2 regions of the Pseudomonas sp. 1L-B-1-E-C1 genome follow, and region 1 is predicted to be linked to the other one. Evidence: predicted binding sites of a transcription regulator. Region 1 holds the regulator's gene; the other holds the start of a gene.
What was found. The regulator FliA, encoded in region 1, starts transcription of late flagellar genes. The targets are predictions, from matches to a motif close to CTAAAGTTTNNNNNNNNNNNGCCGNTAA.
Positions count from the first base shown of each region.

Region 2: a site for FliA is predicted at 1,598-1,625, ahead of flgM (flagellar biosynthesis anti-sigma factor FlgM). Genes of this name have one in related genera too.

Region 1 covers NZ_JBXAWN010000012.1:106,281-110,487, reverse strand. The annotation lists gene AC0Z4S_RS20960 (chemotaxis protein CheA) at 1-550, opposite strand, end outside; gene AC0Z4S_RS20955 (protein phosphatase CheZ) at 605-1,393, opposite strand; gene AC0Z4S_RS20950 (chemotaxis response regulator CheY) at 1,412-1,783, opposite strand; gene fliA (RNA polymerase sigma factor FliA) at 1,951-2,691, opposite strand; gene fleN (flagellar synthesis regulator FleN) at 2,688-3,518, opposite strand; gene flhF (flagellar biosynthesis GTPase FlhF) at 3,635-4,207, opposite strand, start outside.
Region 2 covers NZ_JBXAWN010000007.1:346,019-350,225, reverse strand. The annotation lists gene AC0Z4S_RS14960 (chemotaxis protein CheV) at 1-655, opposite strand, end outside; gene flgA (flagellar basal body P-ring formation chaperone FlgA) at 738-1,499, shown strand; gene flgM (flagellar biosynthesis anti-sigma factor FlgM) at 1,662-1,988, shown strand; gene AC0Z4S_RS14945 (flagella synthesis protein FlgN) at 2,037-2,504, shown strand; gene AC0Z4S_RS14940 (flagellar brake protein) at 2,597-3,343, shown strand; gene AC0Z4S_RS14935 (MFS transporter) at 3,417-4,207, opposite strand, start outside.

The DNA.
Region 1 (4,207 bases):
CGGGGGCCACAACAGCAGCCGGGGCCTCGGCTTGTGCCTTGACGGCATTCAGCGAGTCCAGCAGTTGTTCGAATTCGTTGTCGGTGATGTCGTCCGATGCGCTTTCGGCGACCGGCTCTTCCACCACTTCTACCGGTGCAGCAACAGCTTCATCAGCCGACTGCGGCTCGGCCAGACGCGCCAGCGCGGCCAGCAGTTCCGGCGTGGCGGCGGTGATCGGTGCACGCTCGCGGACTTCGCTGAACATGCTGTTCACCGCGTCCAGTGCTTCCAGCACAACGTCCATCAGTTCTGCATCAACGCGACGCTCACCCTTACGGAGGATGTCGAACACGTTTTCGGCGATGTGACAGCACTCCACCAGCTCATTGAGCTGAAGGAAGCCGGCGCCCCCTTTTACAGTGTGGAAACCGCGAAAAATTGCATTGAGCAGATCTGCATCATCCGGGCGGCTTTCCAGCTCGACCAGTTGTTCGGACAGTTGCTCAAGAATCTCGCCGGCCTCAACCAGGAAATCCTGAAGGATCTCTTCATCGGCGCCGAAGCTCATTAATGGGGTGCTCCTACAGGTCTAAAAACCCAAAAAACCTGAAATTCCGAAATACTAGAATCCAAGGCTGGATAACAAATCGTCCACATCGTCCTGACCGGACACAACGTCTTCTCGTTTATCGGCATGAATCTGCGGACCTTCACCCTGCGAGAGATGTTTTTGTGGATCTTTTTCGGCAAGCATTGCGGCGCGGTCATGTTCGATGCCCGCAAAGCGGTCGACCTGACTGGCCATGAGCACGAGTTTGAGCAGATTGCTTTCGACTTCGGTGACCAGTTGGGTCACACGCTTGATCACCTGACCGGTGAGGTCCTGGTAATCCTGAGCCAGCAGGATGTCGTTGAGGTTGCTCGACACCGCACGGTTGTCCGTGCTGCTGCGTGACAGAAAACCGTCGACCCGGCGCGCCAGCTCACGGAACTCTTCAGCCCCGACCTCGCGACGCATGAAGCGGCCCCAATCGGCACTCAACGTCTGCGCTTCATCAGCCAGACTGTTGACCACCGGCGTGGCGCTTTCCACCAGATCCATGGTGCGGTTGGCCGCGGCTTCCGTCAGCTTGACCACGTAGCCCAGGCGTTCGGTGGCGTCGGTGATTTGCGACACTTCCTCGGCCTGCGGCATGTGCGGATCGATCTGGAAATTGACGATCGCACTGTGCAGTTCACGTGTGAGCTTGCCCACTTCCTGATACAGGCCGCGGTCACGGGTCTGATTGAGCTCATGGATCAGTTGCACCGCGTCGCCGAACCTGCCTTTTTCAAGGCTCTCGACCAGTTCGACCGCGTGTTTTTTCAGGGTCGATTCGAAATCGCCCTGGGATGATTCGTTATGCTCCATAGCTCCCCCGCGCATTCATCAGCCGATGCGTTCGAAAATCTTCTCGATTTTGTCTTTCAACGCTTGAGCCGTGAAAGGTTTGACCACGTAACCGTTCACACCGGCCTGAGCGGCCTCGATGATCTGCTCGCGCTTGGCTTCGGCAGTCACCATCAACACCGGGAGGTGCTTGAGTTTTTCATCGGCACGCACGTGGCGCAGCAGGTCGATACCGGTCATGCCCGGCATGTTCCAGTCCGTTACCAGAAAGTCGATGCTGCCGCTGTTGAGCACCGGAATGGCAGTGGTGCCATCGTCGGCCTCGACGGTGTTGGTGAACCCAAGATCGCGCAGCAGGTTCTTGATGATCCGCCGCATCGTTGAGAAGTCATCAACGATGAGGATTTTCATGTCTTTGTTCAATTCGACCTCCAAGCAGTCTTAAACGCGCCCAGCACCTGGACGCGCCACTTCAATCAATCGGCGCAGCACTTAAAGTTTGTCTGGAGCACAACGGATCGAGACCGGCGCCGTTGATCACCGCACCAGCCTCGTTTCGCAGTGTCCCCACACTGCCTTCAGCGCGCTCGCCACTCCCCCAAACGCCCCCGCAGACGGGCCGCGCACTGGCTGTGTAACTGGCTGACCCGCGATTCACTGACGCCAAGGACCTCACCGATTTCCTTGAGGTTCAGCTCTTCGTCGTAGTACAGCGCCAACACCAGTCGCTCACGCTCCGGCAAATTGGCAATCGCGTCCGCCAGCGCCGCCTGGAAGCGTTCATCTTCCAGATCGCGTGACGGCTCCATATGCGCACTGGCGCCATCCTCGTGCAGCCCTTCGTGTTCGCCGTCCTGCAACAGGTCGTCGAAACTGAACAGGCGACTGCCCAAGGTGTCATTCAGAATCCCGTAGTAATCGTCGAGACTCAATTGGAGTTCGGCCGCAACCTCGTGATCTTTAGCGTCACGGCCGGTTTTAGCTTCAATCGAGCGAATCGCGTCGCTGACCATCCTGGTATTACGGTGAACCGAGCGTGGCGCCCAGTCCCCTTTGCGCACTTCGTCGAGCATCGCGCCGCGGATTCGAATGCCCGCGTACGTTTCGAAACTGGCGCCTTTGCTGGCGTCGTATTTGGTCGAGACTTCGAGCAAACCGATCATCCCGGCCTGGATCAGGTCTTCGACCTGCACGCTGGCCGGCAGGCGTGCCAGCAAGTGATAGGCAATGCGCTTGACCAGTGGCGCGTAGCGCTCGATCAATTCGTATTGCGCGTCACGCGCCGACTTTTTGTAAAGATTCATGCCACTGGCGGTCATATCACAGGCCCTGCGGTTTGCTGCACGAGACGCTCGACGAAAAATTCCAGATGACCGCGCGGGTTGGCGGGCAGCGGCCAGGTGTCGACCTTCTGGGCGATGGCCTTGAAGGCCAGCGCACACTTGGAACGGGGAAAGGCTTCGTAGACGGCGCGCTGCTTCTGCACCGCTTTGCGCACGCTTTCGTCGTACGGCACGGCGCCGACGTATTGTAGGGCGACGTCGAGGAAGCGATCCGTGACCTTGGTCAACTTGGCGAACAGGTTGCGCCCTTCCTGCGGGCTCTGCGCCATGTTGGCCAGCACGCGGAAGCGGTTCATGCCGTAGTCGCGGTTGAGCAACTTGATCAGCGCGTAAGCGTCGGTGATCGAAGTCGGCTCGTCGCAGACCACCAGCAACACCTCTTGCGCAGCGCGAACGAAACTGACTACCGAGTCACCAATACCCGCAGCGGTGTCGATCACCAGCACGTCGAGATTGTCGCCGATATCGCTGAACGCCTGGATCAGGCCGGCGTGTTGCGCCGGGCTCAGGTGCACCATGCTCTGCGTGCCGGAGGCCGCCGGCACGATGCGAATCCCGCCCGGCCCCTGCAACAGCACGTCGCGCAATTCGCAACGGCCTTCGATCACGTCGGCCAGTGTGCGTTTGGGTGTCAGCCCCAGCAGAACGTCGACATTTGCCAGGCCCAGGTCGGCGTCCAGCAGCATGACCCGACGGCCAAGCTCTGCCAGCGCCAGCGACAAGTTCACTGACACGTTAGTCTTGCCGACGCCACCTTTGCCGCCGGTCACCGCGATCACCTGTACGGGATGCATGCTGCCCATGTTATTTCTTTACCTTGTCTTGCATAGACGGAGGCCACATTACTGGCTGCGCGTTCCCGATCGGAACAATGCGTGGCAGACCATCGATGTAGGTACAAAAACTGTTCATGATTACCTCAGCCAACCTGCTTGGTCGGGCTGTGATAGATATCAGCGAACATGTCAGCCATGGCTTCTTCGCTGGGTTCTTCCTGCATTTGCACGCTGACGGCGCGGCTGACCAGTTGATGACGGCGCGGCAGATGCAGATCATCCGGAATCCGTGGGCCATCGGTCAGGTACGCGACCGGCAATTCATGACTGATCGCCAGGCTCAACACTTCGCCGAGACTGGCCGTTTCATCCAGTTTAGTCAGGATGCAGCCGGCCAGCCCGCACCGCTTGTAACTGTGATAAGCGGCGGTTAGAACCTGTTTCTGGCTGGTGGTTGCCAGCACCAGATAATTTTTCGAGCGAATGCCACGCCCGGCCAGGCTCTCGAGCTGCATGCGCAACGCCGGATCACTGGCTTGCAGCCCGGCAGTATCGATCAAAACTACGCGTTTGCGTAGCAGTGGATCCAATGCCTGCACCAGCGACTGGCCCGGATCGACGTGCGTTACCGGCACGTTGAGAATGCGTCCGAGGGTTTTCAGTTGTTCCTGCGCGCCGATGCGGAAGCTGTCCATGCTCACCAGCGCAACGTTCTG
Region 2 (4,207 bases), on a different contig from region 1:
GCAGGTAATCCAGCGCCTGCTTGCCGTCGTTCAGCGCCACCACCTCGACACCGATGGTCTGCAGACAACGCGTGACCTGCTTGCGCGCCACCGACGAGTCATCGACCGTCAGCACCCGCAGCGACAGCGCCTTGGTCTGCGTCTCGACATCGACCACGCCCACCGAAATCGCTTCCGGCGTCGGCGCTACTTCGGCCAGCACCTTCTCGACATCGATGATTTCGACCAACTGGTTGTCGACCCGAGTCACAGCGGTCAGGTAGTGATCGCGACCGGTGCCCTTGGGCGGCGGATGGATCTCTTCCCAGTTCATGTTGACGATGCGCTCCACCGAGCGGACCAGGAAACCCTGGGTCTTGGTGTTGTACTCCGTGATGATCACGAACGGACTGTTCTTGTCTTTCAACGCACCGGAGCCCGTTGCCATTGCCAGATCCAGGATCGGAATGGTCGCTCCCCGTATATTTGCTACCCCGCACACGACAGGACTGGATTTGGGCATCAAGGTCAGTGACGGGCATTGCAACACTTCCCGTACCTTGAACACGTTGATCCCGTAGAGCTGCGGCCCGTCGAGACGGAACAAAAGCAGCTCGAGGCGATTCTGCCCTACCAGTTGCGTGCGCTGGTTCACCGAATCCATTACACCAGCCATGCCCAGACTCCTACATCAACGCCAAGTGTTGTTGCGACGCACATTCATTGCTAAACGGCACGGCGCTTGCTTTTTAACTCGTATGAACGCTCAAACGACATTTTCCCGACGCCTGACATCTTCCCTTCGCAAAGGGCTTTGCGCGGTGTCCGCCGTTTGCTGCTTGCTTGCCGGCAGTCCTGCCAATGCAGATGCGGTTACCTTGCCTGATATGCTTATCGGCGTGACTCAGGGCTTTCTTGAATTCACCGTAGAAGACTATTTGGCTTCCAGTCAAACGGAAGGCCGCTACGAAATCGAAGTCAACCAGCTCGACCCGCGCATGCGCATGCCCATGTGCGACAAGGAATTGACAGCCACTCTGGAGAGCCCGGCGCGCCCGCTGGGCCGCGTTACCGTGAAGGTCCGGTGCGAAGGCAGCTCGCCCTGGACGGTGTTCGTACCCGCTCAAGTCCGCCTGTTTCGCGAGATCGTCACAACCACTCGTCCGCTGAAACGCGCCGGCATCATCGAGCCGCAGGACGTGACGTTGCGCGAGCGCGATGTCAGCACGATCAACCAGGGTTTCCTGACCTCGGTCGATGAAGCGATCGGGCAGAAACTGACCCGACCAACGGTCGCCGATCAGGTCATCACCCTGGTGCATCTGGAACAGGCCGAAGTGGTGCGCAAAGGCGACCAAGTGGTGATCACTGCGCGCAGCGGCACCCTTGCCGTACGCATGCCGGGGGAAGCCCTCTCCAATGGCGGCATGAAAGAACAGATTCGAGTAAAAAACCTTAATTCTCAAAGAGTTATCAAGGCGCAGGTGATTGCGCCGGGACAGGTCGAAGTGGCCATGTAAAAGCCCTGTGGAGAAAACTGGCGCCGATCCCGTCGCTTCCCTAAACTGTGCCGCAGCAGGTCTCGCAACGGCGCATGCAAGCTTATGGTTGATTGGGCCTAAAGTTTTTCAGGGGATAGCCGAAAACATGGCAAGCGTCCAAATTCCCAGAGGTTTTTTATCATGGTTATCGATTTCAACCGATTGAACAGTTCCTCGTCACTTACCGGCAGTACACGTACCAGCAACGCCAAGGATAGCGCTGAAAACAGCCCCTCCGCGCCGCTGAATACCCAGGCCGAACCGGCCAGTGCCGCCAAAAGCGGGGAATCGGTACACCTCAGCAATGAGGCTCAACAGTTGCAGAAGGTCACTGACAAGCTGCGCGATCAACCTGCTGTCGACAAAGCCCGCGTGGCCGAGTTGAAAGCCGCGATTGCCGATGGCAGCTATAAAGTCGACAGCAACCGTGTAGCCAGCAAACTGCTCAACTTCGAAGCCCAGCGCTAGGCTTTTGCCGGCGCCAGGCTTTTGGACGCTTAAACCCCAAGGCCAGCCATGCACGACACTAACTTATTGCAACTGATCAACGACGACTTTGCTCCAGCGCAACAATTGCTGGAGTTATTGCAAACCGAATCCCTCGCTTTGCACGGTCGTGACATGCCGTTGCTGGAAGAAATTCTGGCGACCAAGCAGGCGTTGATCATTTTGCTTGAACAGCATGGCCGCAAGCGCAGCGAAATCCTCGCCAGCCTCAATCTGCCGACCGATCGCACAGGTCTTGAGCAACTGGCCAGCCAGTCGAGCATTGGCGACCAGTTGCTGACTCAGGGCGATGCCCTGACCGCGCTGATCGCGCAGTGCCAGGACGCCAATATCAAGAACGGCCGGTCAATCCAGATCCAGCAGGCGACCACGGCCAATCAGCTGAAGATCCTCACCGGCGGCGAGCCGCCAGCGCTTTATGACGCCAGCGGGACCTTTGCCAAACCGGTCAAGCCGCGGACGCTCAGCCAGGCATGAGCCATTCGGTGGCCCTGCACTATCCACCTGCGCAACATGCTGGCAAAATACTGGCCAGCCGTAGTCTTATTTTGTCTGGAGATTGAAGAACCGTGTCCAACACCCTTAGCGCGGATGACGCTCCGCAGCCTCCGAAGGTGCTCACCACGCCACTGGAAATCTCCAGCAACCTGCGCCAGCTGCAAGACAGCCACGATCCGCTGATCATCACCTTCCATGAGCGCAGCCAGCGTTTTCAGAGTTACCTGATCAAGGTCGACCGCGAAACCGCGACGATCGCGCTGGACGAAATGATCCCGCGCGATGGCGAGCGTTTCCTGCAGGCTGGCGAACCATTCAAGGTCGAAGGCTTCCATGACGGCGTGCGCATCGCTTGGGAATGCAACGGCACGCTGAACATCGAAGAATCCGACGGCGATCGTTTCTACACCGGCGACCTGCCCAGCGAAGTGGTTTACCACCAGCGCCGCAACGCCTTCCGCGCCGCACTGAAACTCACCGACCTGGTCAGCGTCGAACTGGGCGGCGAGAAGCTCAAGACCCCTCTGCACGGCAAGCTGCTGGATATTTCGGCGACCGGCTGCAAGTTCCGTTTCGAAGGCGACATCACTGACCGTCTGCAACTGGGCCAGGTCTACGATCGCTTGGTCGCCCCGCCGCTGTTCGGCAACCAGCCAACATCGGTCGAGCTGCGCTACCTGCACTTCGAAGAAAAACTCAATATCACCTTTGCCGGTCTGCGCTTCCACAACATCAGTGGCCAGGCTGCGCGCAACGTCGAGCGTTTCGTTTACCAGCTGCAGCGTGAAGCGCGACGTTTCGACAAAGACGATTTCTGAGTCGCAGCGACCAACAAAAAGGGCAGTCCTGTGCGGGACTGCCCTTTTTTATGCGCAGCTGTTCATGTTCGGTTCAGGGCCTGCCGCCACTGATATCAGGCGCAGGTTTGTCCTCATCACCACTGGTCAGTTCGGTTTCAACGACTGCTTCCGGCTGCGCTTCGGGCTCCGGTTCAGGATTGACCGGCGCCGGATCCTGCACCATCTGCTCCTGCACCACCTGCTCATCGACACGCGGGTCAAGCGCCGCCACCAGTGGCGAGCTCGACATGCTGTCCGGCATTGCCACGTGATGCAGCGGCGCATCGTCGACCTGATGCAGGTTGGTCACTGCTTTCGGACGAATCCGCCAGACCAGCACCAGCGCGAAGAAGCTGAAGAACGCATACAGGCTCTGACTACCGAGAAACTTCATCAGCACACCCGCGAGCAGCGGCCCGATACTCGCGCCGACGCCGTAGGTCACCAACAACATGGCGGTCAGTGACACCCGGCGATCGCCTTCGACGTGGTCATTGGAGAACGCCACCGCCAGCGGATACAGGCAGAACTGCACCAGCGAACAGAAGAAGCCGACCACGAACAGCACTTCCAGCGGCACCTGCGGCATGATCGCCAACGGCAACGCCGCCACTGCCAGAAACCCGGCAAAGCAGCGAATCAGCAGTGCGCGGTCATAACGATCGGACAACCAGCCCAACGGCCACTGCACCAGCAACCCGGCAAAAATGCAGCTACCCATGAACAGACCGACCTGCTCGGTCGACAACCCCTGTTGCGCGGCATACAGCGGCGCCAGACCATAAAACGAACCGATGATCAAACCGGCGCCGAGCACCGTACTCAGCGATTGCGGCACGCGCT